DNA from 3 places in the Pseudomonas caspiana genome. Region 3 is predicted to be linked to each of the others. Evidence: predicted binding sites of a transcription regulator. Region 3 holds the regulator's gene; each other region holds the start of a gene.
The links. Region 3 encodes FliA, which starts transcription of late flagellar genes. Its sites were predicted from a motif close to CTAAAGTTTNNNNNNNNNNNGCCGNTAA; they were not measured.
Positions count from the first base shown of each region.

Region 1: ABRP31_RS12570 (methyl-accepting chemotaxis protein) is a predicted target of FliA. The motif match lies at 2,343-2,370, and genes of this name have one in related genera.
Region 2: ABRP31_RS25330 (methyl-accepting chemotaxis protein) is a predicted target of FliA. The motif match lies at 2,439-2,466, and genes of this name have one in related genera.

Region 1 is NZ_CP167995.1:2,726,799-2,730,985, reverse strand. It holds gene ABRP31_RS12580 (NUDIX hydrolase) at 56-484, shown strand; gene ABRP31_RS12575 (diguanylate cyclase) at 582-2,276, shown strand; gene ABRP31_RS12570 (methyl-accepting chemotaxis protein) at 2,413-4,187, shown strand, end outside.
Region 2 is NZ_CP167995.1:5,625,087-5,629,273, reverse strand. It holds gene ABRP31_RS25350 (TraX family protein) at 1-279, opposite strand, end outside; gene ABRP31_RS25345 (low specificity L-threonine aldolase) at 436-1,476, shown strand; gene ABRP31_RS25340 (cell division protein ZapA) at 1,578-1,880, opposite strand; gene ABRP31_RS25335 (hypothetical protein) at 1,877-2,110, opposite strand; gene ABRP31_RS25330 (methyl-accepting chemotaxis protein) at 2,536-4,161, shown strand.
Region 3 is NZ_CP167995.1:1,766,202-1,770,388, reverse strand. It holds gene ABRP31_RS08000 (chemotaxis protein CheA) at 1-395, opposite strand, end outside; gene ABRP31_RS07995 (protein phosphatase CheZ) at 434-1,222, opposite strand; gene ABRP31_RS07990 (chemotaxis response regulator CheY) at 1,242-1,616, opposite strand; gene fliA (RNA polymerase sigma factor FliA) at 1,909-2,649, opposite strand; gene fleN (flagellar synthesis regulator FleN) at 2,646-3,479, opposite strand; gene flhF (flagellar biosynthesis protein FlhF) at 3,595-4,187, opposite strand, start outside.

The sequences.
Region 1 (4,187 bases), 960 kb from region 3:
TTCAACTCGACCCGAGCAATACGGTCCTATCCCTCTTCTGCGACAGGTAACAGACATGCCCAGCGTTGCTCCGTTTTCAGGCGCCAAGATCGCGCTTCTTTGCGAAGGCATGCTGCTGAGCTATCTGCGCGATGACAAACCTTCTATTCCGTGGCCCGGTTTATGGGACCTTCCTGGCGGAGGCCGCGAGGGAAAAGAGACGCCGCTGGAGTGCGCTTTACGCGAGACCTGGGAAGAGTTTGGGTTGACCATCAGCCCCGACACTGTTGTCTGGACCCGAGTGTATCCGGGCCAGGGGATGGGCGGCCTCGATACCTGGTTCTTCGTGGCACGGGTTCCGCCCGCAACTTTCGCCAACATCAGCTTCGGTAATGAAGGCCAGCGCTGGGCGGTTACCACGGTAGAAGCTTTTCTGGCGAATACCTTGGCGATCAAGCATTTCCAGCATCGGTTACAGGAATACCTGGAGAGCAACACTCTCTAGTGTTGCCATAAATGACTGGCACGTTGTTCACGCGCTACTAGCGGCTGATCCGACTTGGGAATAACATGCCGTGATTCCATATAGCCAGATATCACCCATGATTATAGCCAGCCTGCGCAGCCACCTGACACTCTGGTTCGCCGGACTGTCGCTGCTCGCCCTGCTGAGCGTGGGTTTCTATGTCGGGCATATCGCTACCGAACAAATCAAACAGGCCAGTGGCAACGCGCTGCTGAGCACCGCCAAGTCAGCCTCCACAATGCTGGGAACCCAGTTGCGCGAGCGTCAACTGGAGATATTCCTGCTCAGCCGCGAACCACATCTGGTGCGCGGCAACCTGGATGACCCGGATATCTTGCCCTCGATGGAGCTGCGCACCCAGTCTCACTCCGAGTACGCCTGGATGGGTGTCGCTGACACCCAGGGCAAAGTACGCCAGGCGGTGCAAGGACTGCTGGTCAATCAATCCGTGCTGGAGCGTCCCTGGTTCAAAGCCGGACTACAGGGACCGTACACCGGCGACCCGCACGAAGCGGTGTTGCTGGCCAAACTCCTGCCTGCCAATGCCAGTGGTGAACTGCTGCGCTTTATCGACTTTGCAGCACCGATACGCACTGCCAACGGTACGGTGGTCGGGGTGTTGAGCGCCCATGTGCACTGGAACTGGATGACCCGGATTGTCGAGTCGGCCATTCTGCGTGAAGGCGTGACTGCTGACCTTGAGGTCATGATCATCAATGGCGATGGTGCGGTGCTGTATCCACAACAGATGGTCGGGCAAATGCGCCCCGAACTGCTCGCCGCACAGCAACCCTCCCCTAATCAGAAAGCCGCTGACGCACCAGAATGGTCAGAAGACGCTGACTACCTGTCCAGCATATTGAAGGTGCCGACGCCTCAGTCAGCCAAACTGTCCTGGTACATCGTGGTTCGCCAGCCTCTTGAGACGGCGCTACAGCCCGCGCGGATTCTGCTTTATAAGCTGTTGATACTGGGGGTCGCCGCAGCGCTGGCATTTGGTGTGGTGGCTTATTACCTGGCGCAGTACATGAGCCGCCCCATTGAGCAACTGGCCAAGGCCGCTAAACAGGTTCAAGCAAAACAGCCCGGCGCCGACTTTCCACAGGTGCATTCGGTACGGGAGATCGCCCAGCTAGGCCAGTCCATCCAGAGCATGACCGAGTCGTTGCTGGACAAGGAACGCGAACTGCAGGACACCAATGCGTCCCTTGAAGCGACTGTCGAGCAGCGGACCGCCGCCCTAACCCAAGCCAATGCCGACCTGTTGAAAATGGCGACCCATGACGCTTTGACCGGGGTCTACAACCGCCGCCGCTTCGATGAAAAGCTCGCCGAATGCAATCAGCTGTTTGAGCGTTCCGGTCGCCCCTTCGCCCTGCTGTTCATTGATGCTGACCACTTCAAACACGTCAACGACACCTACGGCCATGCCACCGGCGACGACGTGCTGCACCAACTGGCTCAGTTGATTCAGGAAAACATCCGCGCCACTGACTTTGTGGCTCGCTATGGCGGTGAAGAGTTCGCCGTTCTGTTGCTGGAGCCAGAAGGCGCGGAAAGCCCGGAAGTTGTGGCCGAGCGGATTCGCAAAGCCGTTGCCGATGCGACCTTTGATCTGGTTGGGCAAGTGACCGTGAGCATCGGTATTGGCCTGGCCGACTCCGCAGATGCCAATACAACTGCACTGATAAAACGCGCTGATCAACAGCTGTACTACGCAAAGGCATCAGGCCGTAACCGTGTAGCAAGCAAGATTACAGTGCAGATATAAGAACATCGATTAGACCGATGAATGTGCGTGATCGGGCCTGTTTGCAGTATGGGGCGACAGGTCCGGTTAAAGCTTTGCCGTCTGCGGTCGACGATTACCTATCAAAGAATAAATAAATACCTCTAGGAGCAGCGGCATGCGGATGTTCAAGGCATTGTATGAGTCCATCGAAATGCAGTTTTTCGATTCGCTGACTAAAAAGCTCTCCAGCCTTTTTCTGCTGGTTGCCGTCAGTGCGTTGCTGTACTGGATCGCCTTGAGCATTCGTGCCGACATCGTTCAGCAATTGCGTGGTGCACAACTGGATGCAGCCCTGCTCGGCCAGATTGAAGGCAGCCTGAACGGGCTTAGCAACGCCATTTTGTTCAGCACGCTGTTTACGCTGTTCATGGTCAGCTTTCTGGTCTGGTATTTTCGCCATCTGATCGTTCGCCCGGTTACGCACATGACCAACGCCCTGGCGGAGATTGCCAATGGTGAAGGCGACCTGTCCAAAGACTTGCCATTACTGACCCACGACGAGATCCGCGTGCTGGCCAGCACCTGCAACCGGTTTCTGGGTAAGCAGCGGGAAATCATCAGCAACGTACAAGCCCTGACCGTGCACATCGCTGTTGAATCGGCACGCTCCCTGAAGAACATCAGCGACTCCAGCGACAGCGCCACCCATCAGGCACGCTTCGCCAAGGAAGTGATGGACCAGAGCAATATGGCCGTGGGTAACATTCAAGAGGTTTCCCAGCAAACCCAAGGCATTTCCAGCACCACCGCGCAAAACCTGAGCATGGCACGCGACTCCTATGCCGAGCTTCTGGAAGTAACCGGCAACATCAGCGAAATCTCCTCCAGCCTCAACGAATTCGGCACGCTGGTCTCGGCGCTCAATCAGCGCTCGTCGAGCATCAAATCCATCGTGGGTCTGATCCAGCAGATTTCCTCGCAAACCAACCTGCTGGCGCTCAATGCTGCCATCGAAGCGGCTCGCGCCGGGGAAAGCGGCCGAGGCTTCGCGGTGGTGGCTGATGAAGTCCGCACGCTGGCGCAGAACGTCAGCAAAGCCACCGACGACATTTCACAAAACATCGATGCAATGCTCAGGGAAGTCAGCTCTACTCACGAGCAGACCACGCAAATCAGCCACAGCGCACGTGAAACGCAAAAAGTCGTCGAGCGCGCTTCCGGCCACTTCGAAAGCATGATCGGCGACTTTGAGTCCACCAATGGCAAGCTCGCCGACATTGCCGAACACATCCTGCAGTTCGCTGAAAGCAACAATGGCATCAATGATCGGGTCACCCAGATTTATGCCGACAGCCAGTCCATCGATCAGCGCATGCAGCATTCGGCAACTGCGACCCGCGACCTCTCAGGAGTCGCCGAGCGCGTGCAAACCATGCTTGGCAAGTTTGTCCTGGGGCATGGCGCGCTGGACGCAGCCATTACCCGCGCCAGCCAGTGCCGCGACATTCTGCAGGAGCGGCTCGCCGAACTGCACCGCAGCGGACTGAATCTGTTCGATCAAAATTACAAACTGATCCCCGGCACCGATCCCAAACAGTACCTGACCAGCTACACCGAACGCTTCGCCCAGATCTGCCAGGAAGAATGCGACAAGCTGACCAAGGGCACAAAAGGCGGCAAGGTGTCGTTTATCGTCGACAGCAAAGGCTATTGCCCGGTGAACAACAGCTGGGTATCGAAACAACCCACCGGCGACCGCGCGATCGACCTGCCGGTGTGCCGCAACAAACGCATGTTCTCCGACCCGATCGGCCTGCGTGCGGCGGGCAACACGCAGCGTTTCCTGCTCCAGACTTACCTGCGCGACACCGGTGAAATCATGACCGAGATCGATGTGCCGTTCTTCTTCGACGGTCGCCATTGGGGCAACCTGCGTATGGGCTTTGATGC
Region 2 (4,187 bases), 2.4 Mb from region 3:
CCGATAAGGAGCCTCCGCCATTACGGCGAACAACGACATCCAGCCCAGATAACGCCACTGCACTTTCGGCTCGGGAAAAAGCGCGGATCTGCGTCCCAGATTTGCCGCAATCGCCAGGCAGAACCAAGGAAATGCCAGTCGTCCCGGCACATACAACACATCTATCGACCAGCCGACATAGCGCAAGTGGTCAAGTACCATGGCCAACATCGCCAGCCATTTGAGAAGGTCCAGTGCCTTGTCGCGTCCGGGCAGGTAAGGCGGGTTCGATAGATCCATATCTCTCCGAGAGGGTTAAGCGCGGATTCTAAGGTGGAACGAATTACCTGTGGGAGCGGTGCATGTCACAAGTACAGCGCCTGATACAACAACCCATGACCAAACGCTGCGATCTTCGTTACAGTGCGCAGCATAATCAATGACAAGGATTCGGCCATGACCGATAAAAGCCAGCAGTTTGCCAGTGATAACTATTCAGGCATTTGCCCTGAAGCCTGGGCTGCGATGGAACAGGCTAACCACGGCCATCAGCGCGCTTACGGCGATGACGAATGGACCGCACGGGCCTCGGATCAATTCCGTAAATTATTTGAAACTGACTGTGAAGTGTTCTTCGCTTTCAACGGCACGGCGGCCAACTCGCTGGCGCTGTCGTCGCTGTGTCAGAGCTATCACAGCGTTATCTGCTCGGAAACCGCTCACGTCGAGACTGACGAGTGCGGCGCTCCGGAGTTTTTCTCCAACGGCTCCAAGCTCCTCACTGCACGTAGCGAGCAGGGCAAACTGACGCCCGAGTCGATCCGCGAAGTCGCGCTCAAGCGCCAGGATATCCACTACCCAAAACCTCGGGTCGTTACCCTGACCCAAGCCACCGAAGTCGGCAGCGTTTACCAGCCTGACGAACTCAAGGCGATCAGCGCGACCTGTAAAGAGCTTAATCTGAACCTGCACATGGACGGCGCGCGATTCGCTAACGCCTGCGCTTTTCTGGAGTGTTCACCGGCAGAGCTGACCTGGAAGTCGGGCGTCGACGTGCTGTGCTTTGGCGGCACCAAAAACGGTATGGCGGTGGGGGAGGCGATTCTGTTCTTCAACCTCAAGTTGGCTGAAGACTTTGACTATCGTTGCAAACAGGCCGGGCAACTGGCGTCGAAAATGCGTTTCCTTTCCGCCCCGTGGGTCGGGCTACTAGAAGGTGATGCATGGCTCAAGCACGCCAGCCATGCCAACCATTGCGCGCAATTGCTCGCCTCGCTGGTCCAGGATATTCCGGGCGTTGAACTGATGTTCCCGGTCCAGGCCAATGGCGTGTTTCTGCAGCTATCCGAATCCGCCATTGCCGCGCTGACGGCCAAGGGCTGGCGCTTCTATACCTTCATTGGTAATGGTGGCGCGCGCTTCATGTGCTCATGGGACACCGAAGAAGCCCGCGTGCGCGAGCTGGCGGCGGATATCCGGCTGGTGATGGGGGCTTAGTCTGGTTTGGGCGGCTTTTGTAGGAGCTGCCGAAGGCTGCGAAGCGATGTGTCAGTAATACTGCTTCGCAGCCTGCGGCAGCTCCTACAGGGGCATTTGGCTCAGTTCTGCGCAATCGTCTTCGAAATCGCATCCACGGTGGCATCGACCTTCTCGCGGCAGCGGTCGAGTTCAACCTGGTGTTGCTGCTTGAGTTCGATCTGCTGCGAACACAGGTTCAGGGCAGCCAGTACCAACAGGCGGTCGCCAATCAGAGTCGGGTATTTGCGCTTGGTATCGGCCAGCGATGCACGAAGCAGTGCCGTAGCCTGCTGCAGAGTTTGCTCTTCGCCGGCGGGCGCCTTGATCGAATAGTCGTTACCGAGAATCGAAACGACCGTCACCCCGTTTCTGTCGGTACTCATGCGCTGACTGCGCTTGCGCTGGTCGCACGGTCAACAAGGGCCTGAATGCGCGCAGCAGTGGCACCTTGTTTCTCTTCCTGCTCCATCAGACTCAATTGCAGACTGTCGTTTTCATCCCTGGCTTGAGCCAGCTCCGTAGTGAGCTGGGTATTTGTGCTTTGCAGCTGCTGGTTTTGTTGCACCAGATCGCTGACAAGTTGTTCCAATTGGCTAAGGGATGCTTCCAACATTTTGATTTCTCGAGCAAATTTCAACGGGCGCACACCTTAAAGAAAAGTCACTGCGCATACCAGTGAAGCCGCTTAAATAACGACGTTTCGGCGCGCGGGCTTCCTCCCTGAAGGCAAGTGCATAAACAGGCCCTGTTGACTGTGATTTATCCATCTGGTTCCTGCTGCTCGTCAGTCCGGTCAGAGCGAGAAAATATGCGGTCTTCAACATTTACAGATTTTCAGCTCAGAGCCCCGTAAACGTTGCCTTTCAATGACTTGCATGGCGTTTTGCCGCATTTTAAAAAGACTGCGACTTTCCGACGCGCCCCCATTTGCGACCACCCACCTCAAGACTTCTGCTCATCGACCGATAGGCATGCAATCGCAACGGTTCAAATCTCTTTCTCGCAAGGAATGCTCCTCCTCTTTCTCTGGAAAAAAACATGTCATTACGATCCATGAATATTGCGCCGCGCGCGTTCCTCGGTTTTGCCTTGATTGGCACGCTGATGCTAATCCTCGGCGTATTTGCGTTGACGCAAATGAGCAAGATCCGCACCGCGGGTGACCAGGTTGCACAGAACAGCGTGCCCAGCATTCAAAGCCTGAACGGGCTGACGGTGGCTGGCATTCGCATGCGTGTTCTGTCCTATCGGTTGTTGACCAATCGCGAACAGGATGTTCAGGACAAGACCATTGAGTTGTTTGCCGCGCGCAACAAGCAGATCAGCGAAGCCCAGGCGGTCTATGAAAAACTGATCGAGGCCCCGGAGGAGAAAGCAGCCTACAACGAGTTTGTGCAGTTGCTGGGCGAGTACCGCCAAATCGAAGCGCGCGTGATCGCTTTGAGCCGTGCAGGCAAAGTCGACGAGATGGCCAGGCTGCTTAATGCGGAGTCAGCCTCCAACTCTGACAAAATGAATGTGGTCCTGGCCAGACTGGCCGACCTTAACACCAGGCAATTGACGGTCACCAACCAGGCTGCCGCCGACGAGTACTCGTCAGCGTTCAATCTGGTTGTCGGTCTGCTGATTATCGCTACGGTCCTGACCATGCTGTTCGCCTGGCTGCTGACCAATAGCATCACCCGTCCAATCGCGTCGGCGCTTGAAGCGGCCGAAACAATTGCTGAAGGCAACCTGACTCGCCCAATCAAGGTCGACGGCACCGACGAAGCCGGTCGTTTGCTCGCCGCCATGCAGAAGATGCAGGAAAAACTGCGAGACACCTTGACCCGTATTTCGGGTTCCGCCACTCAGCTGGCTTCTGCCGCTGAAGAGCTGAACGCGGTAACCGACGAGAGTGCTCGTGGGCTCTCGAAACAGAACAACGAAATCGAACAAGCCGCTACCGCTGTCAACGAGATGACCAGTGCCGTTGAAGAAGTCGCACGTAATGCCGTGAGCACTTCTGAAGCGTCGAAAAACGCCACTGCGTCGGCGGGTGACGGTCGTGATCTGGTTCAGGAAACGGTCAATGCCATCGAGCGCATGAGCGGCGATGTGCAAAGCACGGCGGACCTGATTGGCAATCTGGCTGAAGAGTCCCGTGATATCGGCAAGGTACTGGATGTGATTCGCGGTCTCGCCGATCAGACCAACCTGTTGGCCCTCAACGCAGCCATTGAAGCCGCGCGTGCTGGTGAAGCCGGTCGTGGTTTTGCTGTGGTGGCTGATGAAGTACGTGCACTGGCGCATCGTACCCAGCAGTCGACCAGTGAAATCGAACGCATGATCGGCAGCATTCAGGGCGGCACCGAGCAGGCAGTCAGCTCCATGCGTAACAGCACAGAACGTGCTGAGTCGACGCTGAACATCGCCAAAGGCGCAGGCTTGGCGCTGGACACCATCAACACCGCCGTAGTGGAAATCAACGAGCGCAATCTGGTTATCGCCAGCGCCGCCGAAGAGCAGGCCCAGGTGGCCCGTGAAGTGGACCGCAACCTAGTCAACATCCGCGACCTGTCGGCTCAGTCATCCGACGGTGCGGCCCAGACCAGCGCTGCAAGTGGTGAGCTGACGCGCCTGGCTGTGGACCTGAACAGCATGGTTTCGCGGTTTAGTCTGTAACAAGCTTGAGTTCGTTGGAGCGCCTC
Region 3 (4,187 bases):
GCCGATGCTGGCTCTGCCAGACGCGCCAGTGCAGCCAGCAATTCCGGTGTAGCCGGAGTTACTTCACTGCGCTCACGCACTTGGCTGAACATCGCATTGACCGCATCCAGCGCTTCAAGGACCACGTCCATCAATTCCGAGTCTACGCGACGCTCACCCTTGCGCAGGATGTCGAAGACGTTCTCGGCGATGTGGCAGCACTCCACCAGCTCATGGAGCTGGAGGAAGCCGGCGCCCCCTTTTACAGTGTGAAAACCGCGAAAAATTGCATTGAGCAGATCTGCGTCATCCGGTCGGCTTTCCAGCTCGACCAACTGTTCAGACAACTGCTCCAGAATTTCGCCGGCCTCTACCAGAAAATCCTGAAGGATCTCTTCATCGGCGCCGAAGCTCATTGGGGTGCTCCCTAAAATTAACCGTCAACAGACCAGACTTAGAAGCCCAGGCTCGATAGCAGATCGTCTACATCGTCCTGTCCGGACACAACGTCTTCCCGTTTATCGGCATGAATCTGCGGACCTTCACCCTGTTTGATATGTTTTTGTGGATCTTTTTCTGCGCGGATGGATTCGTCGTCGTGTTCGATGCCCGCAAAGCGGTCTACATGACTGGCCATGAGCACCAGTTTGAGCAGATTGCTCTCGACTTCAGTGACCAATTGCGTCACGCGTTTGATCACCTGGCCGGTCAGGTCCTGGAAGTCCTGAGCCAGCAGAATGTCGTTGAGGTTGGAGGAAACCTGGTGGGTATCCTTTTCGCTGCGCGTCAAGAAACCATCAACACGGCGCGCCAGTTCACGAAACTCTTCAGCGCTGACTTCACGCCGCATGAAACGCCCCCAGTCCGCACTCAAGGCCTTGGCCTCGTCGTTCAGACTGTGCATCAGCGGAGTACTTTCCTCGACCAGGTCCATGGTGCGGTTAGCCGCACCTTCCGTGAGCCTGACAACATACGACAGGCGTTCGGTGGCGTCCGTGATCTGGGACACTTCTTCAGCTTGCGGCATGTTCGGGTCAATCTGGAAATTGACGATCGCACTGTGCAGCTCGCGCGTCAGCTTGCCGATTTCTTGATACAGGCCACGATCTCGAGCCTGGTTAAGCTCATGGATCAGTTGCACAGCGTCGCCGAAACGGCCTTTTTCAAGGCTCGTCACGAGCTCGCTTGCGTGTTTTTTCAGGGTCGCTTCAAACTCGCCCATTGACGTTTCGTTGTTCTCCATAGAGCCCTCGCGGCATACATCAGCTATTGACGCGCTCAAAGATCTTGTCGATCTTTTCTTTCAGCGCCTGAGCCGTGAATGGCTTGACGACATAACCATTGACGCCGGCCTGAGCCGCTTCAATGATCTGGTCGCGCTTGGCTTCTGCGGTCACCATCAACACCGGCAGGTGTTTGAGGCGCTCATCGGCACGCACTTTACGCAGCAGGTCGATACCGGTCATCCCAGGCATGTTCCAGTCCGTTACCAGAAAGTCAAAGGAACCGCTTTCCAGCATCGGCAACGCGGTAAGCCCGTCATCGGCTTCGGACGTGTTGGTGAAGCCCAGATCACGCAGCAGGTTTTTAATGATCCGCCGCATCGTTGAGAAGTCATCAACGATGAGGATTTTCATGTTCTTGTCCAATTCGACCTCCAAGCAGTCTTTGACGCGTTCAGCACCTGAACGCGCTGTTCAATCAATACTGGCACAGCTCACATTGGCTGCACGAAAACGACGACGGGCTTGGTAAATCAACAACTATGGAAACCGCACAGCAAATCCACGGGCTGCATGAAAGCTATTGCTTTTAACAGTCCGTGGAGCGAATGCCTGTATGGCTCCAGCCTTGTCCACTGTCCCACGTAACGCTTTGCACAGCCTGCTCACACGCGACACGCAATCACCAAGGATTACGTACCACCTGTCAACGCGCTCGCCACTCTCCCAAACGCCCTCGTAAACGAGCTGCGCACTGGCTGTGTAACTGGCTGACTCGAGATTCACTGACCCCCAGGACCTCACCGATTTCCTTGAGGTTCAGCTCCTCGTCATAGTACAGCGCCAAAACCAGACGTTCACGTTCCGGCAAGTTGGCGATTGCATCTGCCAACGCAGCCTGGAAGCGTTCATCTTCCAGGTCACGCGACGGCTCAAGCGAACCGCTTGCGCCATCCTCATGCAGTCCTTCATGTTCGCCGTCCTGCAAAAGGTCGTCGAAACTGAAGAGGCGACTGCCCAAGGTATCGTTCAAAATCCCGTAATAATCATCGAGACTCAATTGGAGTTCGGCCGCAACCTCATGATCTTTAGCGTCGCGACCTGTTTTTGCTTCAATTGAGCGAATTGCGTCACTGACCATGCGCGTATTGCGGTGGACCGAGCGAGGCGCCCAGTCTCCCTTACGCACTTCATCGAGCATCGCACCGCGAATACGAATCCCGGCATAGGTCTCGAAACTGGCACCCTTGGTGCAATCGTACTTGGTGGACACTTCCAACAAGCCGATCATGCCTGCCTGAATCAAGTCTTCAACCTGAACACTGGCTGGCAAACGAGCCAGCAAGTGGTACGCAATGCGCTTGACGAGCGGAGCATACCGCTCGATCAGCTCATATTGCGAGTTCCGGGACGCTTTGCTGTACATCTGATAGCCGCTCGCGGTCATTGAACAGGCCCTGCGCTTGTCTGGTAAACCAGTCGCTCAACGAAGAACTCGAGATGCCCACGCGGGTTGGCAGGCAGTGGCCAGGTATCGACCTTCTGCGCAATAGCCTTGAACGCCAGGGAGCATTTGGAGCGTGGAAAAGCTTCGTATACCGCACGTTGCTTCTGGACAGCCTTACGCACGCACTCGTCGTAAGGTACGGCGCCTACATATTGCAAGGCCACGTCCAGAAAACGATCAGTCACTTTGGTCAGCTTGGCGAACAGGTTGCGCCCTTCCTGCGGGCTCTGGGCCATGTTGGCCAGAACGCGGAAGCGGTTCATCCCGTAGTCGCGGTTGAGCAGCTTGATCAAGGCATAGGCGTCGGTGATGGAAGTAGGCTCATCACACACCACCAGCAACACTTCCTGAGCCGCCCGGACAAAGCTGACCACTGACTCACCGATACCGGCGGCCGTGTCGATCACCAATACGTCAAGATTATCGCCAATGTCGCTGAAAGCCTGGATCAGGCCAGCGTGCTGCGCCGGACTCAGATGAACCATGCTCTGCGTGCCGGAAGCAGCAGGCACGATGCGAATCCCGCCCGGGCCTTGCAACAAGACGTCGCGAAGCTCACAGCGCCCTTCGATCACATCAGCAAGGGTGCGCTTGGGCGTAAGCCCCAGAAGGACATCGACATTGGCCAGGCCAAGGTCGGCGTCCAGCAGCATGACGCGCCGGCCAAGCTCGGCCAAGGCCAGCGAAAGGTTCACTGACACGTTAGTCTTACCGACGCCACCCTTGCCGCCGGTCACCGCGATCACCTGTACGGGATGCATGCTGCCCATGTTAGTTTTTTACCTTGTGTTGCGTAGACCGAAGCCAGATTGCGGGCGACACGCTCAATGAAGAGCCGTGCCAGGCAGACCATCGATGCAGGTAAGTTTCAATTGTTCGCATCACTTAACCGACCCGTTTGTTGGGGTTGTGGTAAAGGTCGGCGAACATATCCGCCATGGCCTCTTCGCTTGGCTCTTCTTGCATCTGCACATTGACCGCGCGCGTCACCAATTGGTGCCGACGTGGCAGGTGAAGATCATCAGGAATTCGTGGTCCATCGGTCAGATAGGCCACAGGCAACTCATGACTGATGGCAAGACTGAGTACTTCGCCCAGGCTGGCGGTTTCGTCCAGCTTGGTCAGGATGCAACCGGCCAGACCACAGCGTTTGTAGCTGTGATACGCGGCAGTGAGCACCTGTTTCTGGCTGGTGGTTGCCAGCACCAGATAATTACGCGACTTGATACCGCGCCCGGCCAGGCTTTCCAGCTGCATGCGCAAGGCCGGGTCGCTGGCTTGCAGGCCCGCAGTGTCGATCAACACAACACGCTTGCGCAACAGAGGGTCCAGCGCCTGCGCCAGTGATTGACCAGGATCAACGTGAGTCACCGGCACATTGAGAATACGACCCAATGTCTTGAGCTGCTCCTGAGCACCGATACGGAAGCTGTCCATGCTCACCAGAGCAATGTTCTGCGCGCCATACTTGAGTACGT